3 regions of the Methylocystis rosea genome follow, and region 3 is predicted to be linked to each of the others. Evidence: riboswitches for the same ligand, from Rfam matches in the RefSeq annotation. Region 3 holds a riboswitch; each other region holds the start of a gene.
What was found. Region 3 has a riboswitch for fluoride ahead of crcB (fluoride efflux transporter CrcB). Riboswitches for the same ligand answer to the same signal wherever they lie in the genome.

Region 1 (4,190 bases), on a different replicon from region 3:
GTGCGCTTCGCAACCAAGGCGGGAACTATCTTCCCAAGAGTCGCCCTGATTTTCATAAGCCAAAAAGCAACATGAATCGGAGCTATTTTATTCATTTCGGTCCCCCGCCCTTGTCCAAGGACGCGGCTGGTACTACACGATTCTTAGCCGGGGCTTAGGGTCCTACAACAAAGCAGCGACAGAAGGAGGCAACAGCACCTTCAACTCGCGTGGTCGCCGGAGCGCACACTACTCTCATGACGGGATCGGATCGGCGGATACCTTTTGTTGGTCATTGCTTCCGTGATCGGGGTACCGTTAGGGGGAAATCCTAAATCGTTAAGCTACGAAGAGGTTGGTCCGGAAGCATGGGTCGACGCAGGCTCTGAGGCGTTTTCTGGGTAGGGAGCCTTTGGTTTTGTCGGCCTTGAGGATGTTGAAGGCGGCGTGGCGGATGGCGGCGAGGTTTCGGGGCGACATGTCCTTGCGGGTTCGGCAGCGATCCTCGTCGAAGATTACGTCCATGGTCCAATGGAGATTGTTTTCGATCCGCCAATGCGCGCGCACGGCAGCAAAGATGGCTCTTGGATCGGGTTCGAGCGAAGTGATGTAGAGCCTTGTCTCGAGGCTCTCCGCGCCGGATTTTTTGTCGATGCGCCTTGCAGTGATCGCGGTGAGAGCGCGTAGACCCTTCCACTCCGGGTGACGCTCGGCCAGCCAGGCGGCGGCGCGGTAGAGGCGCTCTTCGATCCGGCCATGGTCCGTGTCGGTCTCAGTTTCGCTCTGGCAGGTCGCGGCGCATGCGGAATCGGCAAAAAAAAGCTCGGCGTCGTCGTGAAGGCTCGTCTGATGGCCCTTGAGGGCGAGCACATAGTCCGCCCGGCTGTCGACGATGCGCGCCACGATCGCCTTTTGCGTCCCCATCGCGTCGATGGAAACGATCGCTCCTTCGAGCGCGAGCATGTCGAGGAGTTCCGGGATCGCCGTGATCTCGTTGGATTTGCCGTCGACGGCGCGTTGCGCCAGCACCAGCTCGGCCGTCGTGGCGTGGCCGATACGAGATACAGCGTGCCCGTTCCGTCGGACTGCCGCGAGCCGCGCAACGTATTGCCGTCCACGGCCACGACCTCGCGGGCGGCGGGGCGGATCGACGCCGCCCAGGCCGAAAACCCCCGCTCCAGCGCTTGCGGATCAAGCAGACGAAACACCTTGCGCAAGGTCTGCGCCGTCGCGACGCCGTCCGTAAACGGCAAAAACCCCCGCAGCCAGTCCAAGGCGCCCGTCGCAACTTCCCCGAAGCCCTCGAAGTCGTCCGCGCCGCAAACAACCCCGACCAGCGTCGGCAGCAAAATCTCGTCCAAAGGATAGGTCGCCAAGCCGGGAACGCGATGATCCGGAACAACCCGCATGTGATCCAAAAAACCCTTCGTCATGGCGCGATCCTCCAGCGCCCTTCCAATCCTTTATGTTTAACCAATCCTTAACGATGTAGGACTCTGCCCTGGGGGTACCGTCAGTGTCGACACCTGGGGGTACCGTCAGTTGACAAGACCTGTCTGGATTTGAATAATACTTTTGGGCGATGGAGTTCGCCTTATAACCGCCCTCGGGGCTGATGACTCCTACTGCGCTTGCACGTTAGGAGTCTGCGTTGAACCAGCCATTATTTCTCAGTTTACCAACTCGAATCTGCTGCAAAGCGCGCCTTCGAAAATATCCGCGCACGACGGCGCTCGTAATCGACCGCGTTACTGGCTGGCGCTTTCGGTCTCCCTCTTTGGCTGTTGTAGCGAGCAACGTTTTTTACCTTTCCAAAGGTGTCCGAGAAAGAGTTAAGAAGCATTACGATCGTCGACCTTGTCGCGCTTTGGTTTTCTGGTCGCCTTGGCGACTAGCGCATCTAGTCGTCTCGATCATTGATGCCATCTTTTCTTTCGCATGCAGTGCAGAACCGATCGTTGCGACCTGTTCTCGGGCGAAACTCGCGCTGAAAGCGAGGCACGGCTATGCTGCGGCTCTCTCGATCAAAGGTTATCAGCGAAATCGAGTTTATTGTCGATCGCCCGATTGCCGGCATTGGTCCGCTTCGCTGGGAGAAGAACGGTGCGGAATGCACGGCGGAGCGTTACGGCTATCGTGGCGAGTTCTACAGCTTTGACGTGGAGGTCATGCGGGTGTGCTCGCTTGGCGACGCGCGAAGGAAGTGGGAGCTCCTTATCGTTACCGAGCATTGGCGCAACGCAGGCGGAGGGCGCATGCACGTGGGCAACTGGTTCAAACTCACGAATGGCAATACGTCCGATGTCAAGAGATGGATCGCGAATAACAGAGAGACAGGGTTGAGCAAGTCGCATCGAACGCTCGAAGCACCTCAGCGAGAGTTCCAGCCAAGTAATCGAACTCGGAAATCGGCGGGATGAACGAAAGGGCGATCGCAAGCCCGAGGATATTGATTCCGCCAGCGGCTTCTATGAGAGATCGCCAAATGAAAGTGCAGGGGAGCATCGTGGTCATTCATTTGGTCCATGTCATCCACAAATATTTCATTTGGGCGATCGTCGCTTCTTATATAGCGGCAGCGTTTCTGCCGGCGTTCGGGCTTTGGATACGTGAGGTTGATGTCGCGCTTCTAATAGCGCCGCCAGGTAAAATTAGTATCAGTCTGCCGCCGCTGATGTTGGCGATGCTCGTATTCAATGCCGGTCTGGGTGTCTCCCTCAATGAGCTTCGCAGCGCCCCTCGCAAAGCATTCATGATGATTGCCGGCCTGTTCGGCAACCTCGCCGCGCCTTTGACCATGATTGTCATGGTCAGCCTGACAATGAGGCTCTGGCACAACCAGGACGAGGTACAGCAACTACTCGTCGGCTTGGCTCTCGTCGCTGCGATGCCGATTGCCGGAGCGTCGACGGCATGGGCGCAGAATGCGAGCGGCAGTCTCGTTCTGAGCCTGGGACTGGTGTTGCTCACCACCCTGCTGAGTCCGTTGACCACGCCTCTCATTCTTCACGCCGTGGGCTTCTTGACCAGCGGGGACTATTCCGAGGATCTGCACGAGCTGGCGTCGGGAGAGGCGGCGACGTTTCTCGGAGCATGGGTAATACTCCCGTCGCTACTGGGAATTGTGTCGCGTCAACTGATGAACGAGCGGTTATTCGTCCAGGTGACGCCTTATGTGAAGCTGTCGAATTTCCTCATCCTGGTCCTTCTAAACTATTCAAATGCCACGCTCGTTTTGCCGAAAGTGGTCTCACTGCCAGATCCCGATTTCCTGTTCGCCGTCATTGTCATCGTCAGCGTGCTTTGCGTAGCAGGGTTCGGGTGCGGCTTCCTGCTTTCGCGCGCGGTTCGGGCTAACCGGTCGGAAACGGCGTCGCTCATGTTCGCCCTCGGCATGAACAATAATGGCGCTGGACTTGTTCTCGCCTCGTTGGCGTTGGTGGATCATCCGCAAGTCATGCTCCCGATCATTTTTTACAATTTGGTCCAGCACCTTTTTGCGTCGCTCGTCGATTTTTGGCTGCAGCGCGTTGGCTTTCGATTACTCGTCGGGGGTGGCGGCGACGAGCAAGCGCAGTCGCGATTGAGGATTCCTGGATCTTGAGCAAGACAACGCGCGTCGGCGCAGCCTCGAGAGCTGCCGAATGGGAGGTTGGGGCATGAACCAGTTCCTGGGTTCTTGGCAGCTCTGGGCGTGTTTATCGGCGGCCTTCGCCGCGCTCACGGCGATCTTCGCGAAGATTGGAATTGAAAACGTCAATTCTGACTTCGCCACATTTATCCGCACAGTCGTCATCCTTGGCGCGCTCGCCGCTTTTTTAGCCGCGACAAGCCAGTGGCAACGCTTCGATTCAATTTCCGGCCGCAGTTATTTGTTCTTGGTTCTATCCGGCCTTGCGACTGGCGCTTCTTGGGTTTGCTATTTTCGCGCACTGAAATTCGGAAATGCATCCCAAGTTGCGCCGATCGATAAGTTGAGCGTAGTGCTGGTCGCGATATTTGGGGCGCTGCTGCTGGGAGAGCGACTAGCCTTCCGAAACTGGCTCGGCGTCGGCCTCATCGGGATCGGCGCGATGCTCGTGGCCTATAAAGCCTGAATCGGCCATGTACTTCGATTGGCTCATCGACCACGGACAAAGCATCGTATTCAGGGAAAGCCTTCTGACATGGTTGGTCCTGATCCCAATCGCGTTGGTGGCAGGCACGGTTGG
Region 2 (4,190 bases), 570 kb from region 3:
TGGCGGCGCTGCGCGTAAAGCGCGCCGACGGCGCGAACCGCGCGGCCGAGTTCGGCCTCCGCCTGCGCGAGCGCCGCTCTTGCGCGTTGGCCGTCGAGGCGAACGAGCACGTCGCCTTTCTTGACGAGCTGGGTTTCTTCAGCGAGCACGGCGGCCACGACTCCCGTCGCGTCCGCCTGAACCGGGATGATGTTGCCGGTAATGAAGGCGTTGTCCGTGGTCACCCAGTCGCGGTCGTAAAAATACCATCGCGAGAAAGCGATCAGCGCGCCGACAAGTATCGCCGCAATGACGATCTTGAGCAGAAATTCTCTGCGGAAGCGGATGCTTTTGCGGGACAGCGCCATCGATGGGGTTCGCGTTCTTCTGATAAAGGCGTGGCGCGTTCAGCCGCCGCCAAGGGACTGGATCGTCTCGACGGCCGGCGTCAAAGGGTCGGTTTCGGGCGCCGGCTTCGGCGCGGCCAGCGGCGGACCATCGGCATAGCCGCCGCCCAGCGCCTGATACAAGTCGACGGCGGCGATCAGCCTGTCGCCTTCAAGCGCGCGCTGCGCGAAGCCGGACTCAAGAAGATCAACGCGCTCGGCGACGGTTTCGCGGCGATCCTTCATGCCGTCGCGCAGCCGCGATTGCGCAAGGTCATACTGGGCGCGCGCAGCGCGCAGGTAGCGGCTCTGCGCCTCATATTCGGCGCGCGCGCGCTTGAGATTGGCGATGGCGTCGGCGACCTGCTGCGCCGCTTGCAGCAGCGTCTCATTATATGAGTCGACCGCCTGATCATAATCGGCGCGCTGAAACTCCAGATTTCCGCTGAGGCGGCCGCCCTGAAAAAGCGGCAGGCGTAGTCCGGGCGAGACCGCGTAGCCGATCGCCGAGGGCGTGAAGAGATAGCCCGCGAGTTTGCTGATCTTCGTCGAGGTCACCGAGCCTTCGAAGCCGCCGGCGATCGCAAGATCGATCGAGGGAAGAAACATCGTTTTGGCGACGTGAACCCGGGCCGCCGCCGCCTCTGCGCGGCGCAGCGCGGCGGCGAGATCGGGGCGGTGCGCGAGCAGTTCAAGCGGCAGGCTTCGCGGCAGCGGCGGCGACGCCGGCGCTGGCGCGTTCCGGCCGGCGTAAAGGTCGCGCGCGGCGTCGGGTCCTTCGCCCATGAGCCGAGCGAGCGCATCCTTCTGCAGCGTCACCAGCGCCTGCGCCGCCGCTTCGCGCCGGACGGCGTTTTCGAATTCGGCGCGGGCGATCTGCACCCCGTCCAAGGAGTCGAGTCCGGTGCGATAGCGGGTTTCAGCAAGCGCAACCAAATCGCGGCGCAGACGCGTCAAAGCTCTCGCGACCTCGAGCTGGCGCGCCGCCGCGTAGCCGCGCAGATAGGCGCGCGCGACCGAGGCGGTCAGCAGCAGGCGCGCCTGCTCCAATTCGGCCTCCTGCGCCGCCGACTCGCCGATCGCCGAGTCGAGCAGAGCCCGGTTTTTCTGCCAGAAGTCCAGCTCCCAGGTCAGCGCAAGCGGATTAATGAAGGCCATGGTCTTCTGCAATCCGCCCTGCGCCGGATTGTAGGAGGCTACGACGCCATGCAGCGGATTGCGGGATTGCCGCATGCCGAAGGTCGCCTGGACTTCCGGCAGGAGCCTCGCGCCGACGACCTGTACGATGGCGTCCGCGCCGCGGAGAGTGTCTTCCGCTTTCTTGAGGCTTTGATTGTCGCGCAGCGCCTTGTCGATGACGCCGTCAAGCTCCGCGCTGCGGAAAGCGCGCCACCATTTCTCGCGTGGCCAGGCCGTTTCGCCCGCGGCGGCGTTCAGCCCGGATCTGGCCAGCGTGCGCTCCATGGCCGGCGCGCCGAGAAATTGGGCGCGCTCTACGGGCGTCGTGGGCGCGCAGCCGGCGAGAAAAAGCGCGATTGGGGCTCCGCAGCACATCCATCGCCGCCGTGTCCCGAGCCGAATCACGCCGATGCCCGAGGCGGCCGTGGCTGCGCTGCGGCCAGGGCGCAGGCGGCAACGGCGGCGAGGCGCACGACGGGGTGCGGGTTCTCTAAGCAACAGGACACTCCTACCCTGCGCCGACGATCTTAAGAACGCGGCGGCGAGTTCGCAGGAGTCATCAGCCTTTCGGCGGTTATCGGGGGAACCCCATCCCCATCCGTTAAAACTTAGTTTACGACTTAGCTACCGGTCAATAAGTCCAGAGGGCGACCTCGCGGGCTATCCCCAGAGCTCCCGCGCCGGCGGCATGAGAGTCGATCCTTCGTAGCACAGCCCAGGAATGCGGTCGCGGGCCAGAAGCAGAGGCCCGTCGAGGTCGACGAAGGAGGCGATCTGCCCCACCAGGACAGCCGGCGCCATCGCGAGCGACGTTCCCACCATGCAGCCCGCCATGATGGAAAAGCCCATCTCCTGCGCCGCGCGCGCCAGCGCCAGCGCTTCGGTGAGGCCGCCAGTTTTGTCGAGCTTGATGTTGACCGCGTCGTAGCGGCCCTTGAGCGGCGCGAGCGAGGCGCGGTCATGCACGCTTTCGTCGGCGCAGATCGGCACCGGTCGGGGCATGGTCGCGAGAATGTCGTCCCTGCCCGCCGGCAGAGGCTGCTCAACAAGCGAGACGCCGTAATCGGCGCAGGCGGCGAGCTGACGGGGAAGGGTTTCCGCCGCCCATGATTCATTGGCGTCGACGATGAGGGCTGAGTTGGGGGCGCCTGCGCGCACCGCGGCGAGGCGCGCTTCGTCGCCTTCGCCGGCGAGTTTGATTTTCAAGAGCGGCCGACCGGCCGCCCTTTCCGCCGCAGCGCGCATCTGATCGGGCGCGCCGACCGAGATCGTGAATGCCGTCACAAGCGGCGAGAGCGCCTCGAAACCTGCCGAGATATGGGCTGGAACGCCTGAAAGCTTGGCTTCAAGGTCCCAGAGGGCGCAATCGAGCGCGTTGCGCGCCGCCCCCGGCGGCAGCAGGCGCTGCAGGGCGGCGCGATCGGCGCCAGCTTCAAGAGCGTCGCGCGCGCCTTCAATTATGGCGACAACGCTTTCGGCGCTTTCGCCATAACGGGCGTAGGGCACGCATTCGCCCCGCCCGACGCCGCCGCCTTGAACCAAGGTTGCGGTCACGACGACGGCTTCGGTCTTGGCGCCCCTTGAAATCACGAAGCTGCCGGCGATCGGGTAACTCTGTATGGCTACAGATAGTTTTCGCTTCAAATCGCTCTCCGGCGCCCGCGTCGCGCGTCTGTGGTTGGCGTTTGCGATGTGCGCCGACGCGCTTGCTGACGTCAATTCACGAAGTTATGACGTTTTTGCAAGAGGCTGCTTTGGAAGAGGCGGCTACAAGCGGCGGCGCGCCGGCCCGCGTCAGCGGCGCGCCACAATCGTCGGATAGGATGACGCCATCAATGAGCCGATTACTGTCTCCAGCGCGGAGCGAAGCCCGATGACCGTCGCGGCGATGCAGCGTCCGCCCAAAGTCGCGCGCCAATCCGCGGCGGAGGGCGCGCGCCTTGCGCTTTCGGGCGACTGGACGCTCGTCGCCTCTCAGCGCCTGGAGGAGGAGGGGCGTCGAATCGTCGAGGAGGCCCGCCTCGACCGCATGGTCTCGATAGATCTTTCGCAAGTCTCGCAACTCGATACGGCCGGCGCCTGGCTGATCAATCGCGCGCGGCATGATCTCGCGCGCCGCGACGTCGCTGTCACGCTCGAACATGTGCGGCCTGAATATTCGACCCTGCTCGAAGAAACGCGTTACCGCGACTTCGCTGCGCCATCGCGGCCGCGATCCAATGTCATCTTCGTTCTGCTTGCAGATTTTGGCGAATCCGTCGTGGACGCGCTTCGCGAATTTTACCGCGGCGTCGGCTTTCTCGGCGAATTCGTCTCCTCGATGATGTATGTGGCCGCCAATCCGCGGCGGTTCAGGCTCACGTCGCTCGTCGCGCAAATCGAGCTGGTCGGCTTTCGCAGCGTCCCGATCATCGTGTTGATCAACATTCTGGTCGGCGGCATCGTCGCGCAACAGGGCATCTTTCAATTGCTCAAATTCGGCGCGTCCAGCTACACGGTCAGCCTGATCGGCATTCTTGTCTTGCGCGAACTCGGCGTGCTGCTCACCTCGATCATGATCGCCGGCCGTTCAGGCTCGGCGATCACCGCCGAACTCGGCTCGATGAAAATGCGCGAGGAGGTCGACGCGCTGCTGGTGATGGGACT
Region 3 (4,190 bases):
TCCAGCGAGGTGATGCCGAAGGCGAGGTCGATGAGGGCTCTGGCCGCCTCGGTCGTATAGCCTTGCCCCCAATAGGGCTTGCCCAGCCAATAGCCGAGCGTCGCCGAGCCGCGGCGGTCGGCGCCATGCAAACTCACAAGCCCGATCGGCTCGTTGGGCCGGTTTTTCGGGGTGATGACGAGATGAAGCCCGCCGCCGGCGCCGTTCTCCGCGCGCACCGATGCGATGAACGCGTCGGCGTCGTGCGGCGCATAAGGATGCGGGATGCTGGCGGTCATCAACGCGACGTCGGGATCGCCGACGTGCTGGCGAATCTCGTCGGCGTCAGCGGCGCGCGGCCAACGCAGCCACAGTCGTTCAGTCTCCAGCCGAAAAACGTCGTCGCGGGTAATTTCGGGAAACATTGATTGCTCCAAGCGACATCGGAAATATTGGCCTAAGAGCCTGAAAGGAGAGCGCTCCCCACTGGCCCTTCACGGCGCTTCCGGACATCTCGCCTGAAACGTTCCCGCCTGAATTCGCGAGAGTGGTAGTCGAGACGACTGTCCGCCGGAAGGCCGGCGGCGGGTCGTCCCCTACCGCCTTACTCGGCTGCTGCGGCGGGCGCCGGCGCCACCGATACGCTAGCGCGTCCGCCGCTGGACTTGAATTCGACGACTCCGTCGACGAGCGCAAAAAGCGTGTGGTCCTTGCCCATGCCCACATTGCGGCCCGGGCGCCACTTCGTGCCGCGTTGACGCACGATAATATTGCCGCCGATGACGGCTTCCCCGCCGAATTTCTTGACGCCGAGGCGCCGGCCGTCCGAATCGCGGCCGTTGCGCGACGAGCCGCCTGCCTTTTTGTGAGCCATGGTCTTGCTCCGATCTTCCTATGCGGCGACTGGGGCCGCTTTATTCCAAGTGTCGCGTTCCAAGTGTCGCGAGAGGCGGTCAGCTCTCGATCGCGGTGATTCTCACAAGCGTCAGGTCCTGGCGATGACCGCGCTTGCGCTTGGAATTCTGCCGGCGGCGCTTTTTGAAGGCGATCGACTTGGCGCTGCGGGTCTGCTCGGCGATCTCGCCGGAGACTTTCGCGCCGGCGATCGTCGGGGCGCCGACCTTGGGGCTGTCGCCGCCCAGCATGAGCACTTCGTCGAAGGTGACGGCGTCGCCCGGCGCGCCGTCGAGCGCCATGACGGTGATCACGTCCCCAGCGGCGACGCTATATTGCTTGCCGCCGGTTTTAATGACTGCGAACATCTTTTTTTCCTGTGTTCGTCCCGACGCTGGCGTTTCCGCCGGCCGGCTTCTTGGCAGTTAGTGGCTTCGCCTCGATCTTGCGCCAGGCGCAAACGAAAAGCGCGGCGAAACCGCCGCGCCGAAGCGACGTTCATCTACCCTTCAAAGCCGGCGACTGTCAATATGTGGGGTGGTTGGGTTCAAAGGCGGGGGCGCTGTCGATTTCGGTTTCAGCTGAGATCGGCTTTCTATTGCATCTGAGGCGTCGACTCTCTTGTCGCGATCCAGATGACGTGCCGGGCGCCGCCACGCCCGCCGTTGGCGCGCACCTTGACTTCATCCACGCGGAACCCGGCTTTGCGGAGGCGCGACGTGAAATTCCGATCCGGCCCCGATGACCAGACGGCCAACACCCCATTATGGCGCAGCGCCTTGCGGGCCGCCCTCAATCCCTCGATATCGTAAAGTCCGTCATTGGCTTCGCGAGTCAGGCCCTCGGGGCCATTATCGACATCGAGAAGGATTGCGTCATAAGTCGCGCGGCCGGACCGGATCAGGCGCCCAACGTCCCCTTCCTCAATGCTGACGCGCGGATCCGTCAGGCTGGCGCCGAAGACTTCCGCCATCGGGCCGCGCGCCCAGGCCACGACCGCCGGAACGAGTTCGGCGACAACGATCCGCGCTTTCGCGCCGAGGACAGTGAGCGCGGCGCGCAGCGTGAAGCCCATCCCCAGCCCGCCGATCAGAAGGCGCGGCTGTGGGCGCGCCTGAATTCTCTCGCAAGAGAGCGTGGCGAGCGCCTCCTCCGAGCCACTGAGGCGACTGTTCATCAGTTCGATATCGCCCAACATGATCGAGAATTCCGCGCCGCGACGCTTGAGGCGGAGTTCGCCCTCGCCGCCCGGTATCGGCGCTGTGTCGAGCAGGGTCCAGGGAATCACTGATAACACTCCGTTGGAGTTCAAAGCCCCTCACGAAAAATGGCGCAGCAGCGATAGGCCGGCGAGGAGGCCGGCCACCGCCAGGCCGACCGACGCCACGACATAGAAGGTCGCCATCGCCAGTTCGCCGCGCTCGTAAAGCAAAACCGTCTCGAGCGAGAACGCCGAAAAGGTGGTGAAGCCGCCGAGGATCCCGGTCGTGAGGAACAGGCGCCAGTTCTGCGACGCCTCGCCCTGGAAGGCGAAATAACCGACGATCACGCCCATCAGGAACGAGCCAAGCACGTTCACGGTCAGCGTCCCGAACGGAAAACCAACGCCGATCAGTCGGGCAAGAAGAATGTTGACCCCGTGGCGCGCGGCCGCGGCCAGTCCTCCGCCAGCAAACACAATGAAGAAGCCCATGACGTCGTCCTTTCCAACGAGCGGACGACAAACATGCTGCGGCAGGCGGCGTTTTAGGCGCGCTCCTCCCGCAGGACGCGCGTCCTTGCGGCAGGAGCCATCAGCCTTCATCAGGCGGTTACCGGGAGCCCCATCCCGTGTGGAAGGCAACATAGCCGCGCCGGCGCAAACGATCAACCGGCCGTCGCCCCCGCAGGGCTTCGACCTCTGGTTAATTTCAGCTCACTTCGGCTCTCACATTTGCCTCGCGTCATCGCGTGGATGTCCGCGACAAGCGCGGCCATGACGCGGCGCGATGACCCCTCGTTCACCTGGATTCGGAGCCCTGCAGCCGCCGTCGCCCGTGCGGAACGCTTGCGCGCCACACGCGTTATCCTTCCGTTACGAAAGAATTTTTTGGAGAATAGCTATGCATTTACGCTCTGGTTTGCGCCTCTGCGCGGTCCTCGCTTCGACGCTCTTCGTATTTTTCATGGCGACGTCATCGCCAGCGGTCGCCGCCGGCGCGGTTGGCGCGAAGTGCGGCGGCATCGCCGGCCTTCCCTGCGCGAAGGGCTTGTGGTGCGAGATGCGCCCCGGCTCCTGCCGCGTCGCCGACGCGTTCGGCCATTGCGCGCGCAAGCCCGCCTTCTGCCGCCGCAATTTCAGGCCGGTTTGCGGCTGCGACGGCCGCACCTACCCGAACGACTGCGCGCGCCGCGCCGCCGGCGTCAGCAAAAACCACAATGGCCGCTGCCGACGCCACCACTGACCGCTCGTTGAAGCAGCATATTTTAAAGGAGGAGAATATGACGAAATTACTTTGGAGATTAGCGATCGCCCTGGCGCTCTCACACTTTGTTTCCGCCCCCGCCTCGGCCGCCAAAGTCGGTGAGATGTGCGCAGGCATCGCCGGCATTCAATGCGACAAAGGCTGCACGCGTCGCGCCGCGAAGATCGCGAAAAAGTCCGACGGCGAGTGCCCGAAACCCTACAGGTGAGCCTTGATGATGGCGCGGCGCACTCGGGCCGCGCCATCACTTCGGTTACGCGCGTTCTTGGGCTAGTTGAAGCAGCCGCTGGCGTGCATCTGAGCGAACCAGATGGCGCAGGCCGCCTTGGCGCGCTCGTAACGGCGACGGGGGGAGCCGCCGCCATAGCCGTCGTAGCCGCCAAATCCGCCGTAGCCGCCACCGCCGCCATCGTCGTCATCGTCGCCGGGATAGCCGCCGCGATAGCCACGACCATAGCCTTGACCATAACCTTGGCCATAGCCCGGACCATAACCGCCGCCGCCGCGCCCGTACTGATGCTGGCGCATGCAGGTGTTGTAGTTTTCAGCGATCGCGAGGCACAGCGGCGCATTGGCCGCCTGCGCGATCGGCGTGAAGAGGATGCCGAGGGCGCAAGCCGCGCCGACGATAGAACAGGTCACGAGCCGCATGCGGGCATTTTCCTTGTTTGCGCCCCCCAGCGCTTTGCCAAGGCATCTTCGCGCGCGCCGGCTGAAACCAAGCTGAACGGCGTCACAGCTACCGCGATCACCAGCCGGCGATGCGTCGGCATGAAGAATCGCCCGCGCCAAAGGCGTAATGATCGCCGCAGGCGAAGGCCACCGGCGGTTCGCCGGTCTGCTCGAAGATGT

Region 1: another riboswitch for fluoride. It lies ahead of EHO51_RS18385 (hypothetical protein); the one in region 3 lies ahead of crcB (fluoride efflux transporter CrcB).
Region 2: another riboswitch for fluoride. It lies ahead of EHO51_RS13620 (efflux transporter outer membrane subunit); the one in region 3 lies ahead of crcB (fluoride efflux transporter CrcB).

The regions. Positions count from the first base shown of each region.
Region 1 covers NZ_CP034087.1:111,878-116,067, reverse strand. The annotation lists partial or broken gene EHO51_RS21000 (ISAs1 family transposase) at 319-1,388, opposite strand; fluoride riboswitch at 1,549-1,611, shown strand; gene EHO51_RS18385 (hypothetical protein) at 1,986-2,399, shown strand; gene EHO51_RS18380 (bile acid:sodium symporter) at 2,465-3,583, shown strand; gene EHO51_RS18375 (EamA family transporter) at 3,639-4,076, shown strand; gene EHO51_RS18370 (sulfite exporter TauE/SafE family protein) at 4,084-4,190, shown strand, end outside.
Region 2 covers NZ_CP034086.1:2,819,499-2,823,688, reverse strand. The annotation lists gene EHO51_RS13625 (HlyD family efflux transporter periplasmic adaptor subunit) at 1-347, opposite strand, end outside; gene EHO51_RS13620 (efflux transporter outer membrane subunit) at 387-1,919, opposite strand; fluoride riboswitch at 2,088-2,149, opposite strand; gene dgcA (N-acetyl-D-Glu racemase DgcA) at 2,205-3,188, opposite strand; gene EHO51_RS13610 (ABC transporter permease) at 3,418-4,190, shown strand, end outside.
Region 3 covers NZ_CP034086.1:2,248,098-2,252,287, reverse strand. The annotation lists gene EHO51_RS10925 (GNAT family N-acetyltransferase) at 1-404, opposite strand, end outside; gene rpmA (50S ribosomal protein L27) at 584-853, opposite strand; gene rplU (50S ribosomal protein L21) at 933-1,241, opposite strand; gene EHO51_RS10910 (spermidine synthase) at 1,469-2,161, opposite strand; gene crcB (fluoride efflux transporter CrcB) at 2,192-2,566, opposite strand; fluoride riboswitch at 2,651-2,713, opposite strand; gene EHO51_RS10900 (Kazal-type serine protease inhibitor family protein) at 2,976-3,317, shown strand; gene EHO51_RS10895 (hypothetical protein) at 3,292-3,546, shown strand; gene EHO51_RS10890 (hypothetical protein) at 3,609-3,989, opposite strand; gene EHO51_RS10885 (L,D-transpeptidase family protein) at 4,087-4,190, opposite strand, start outside.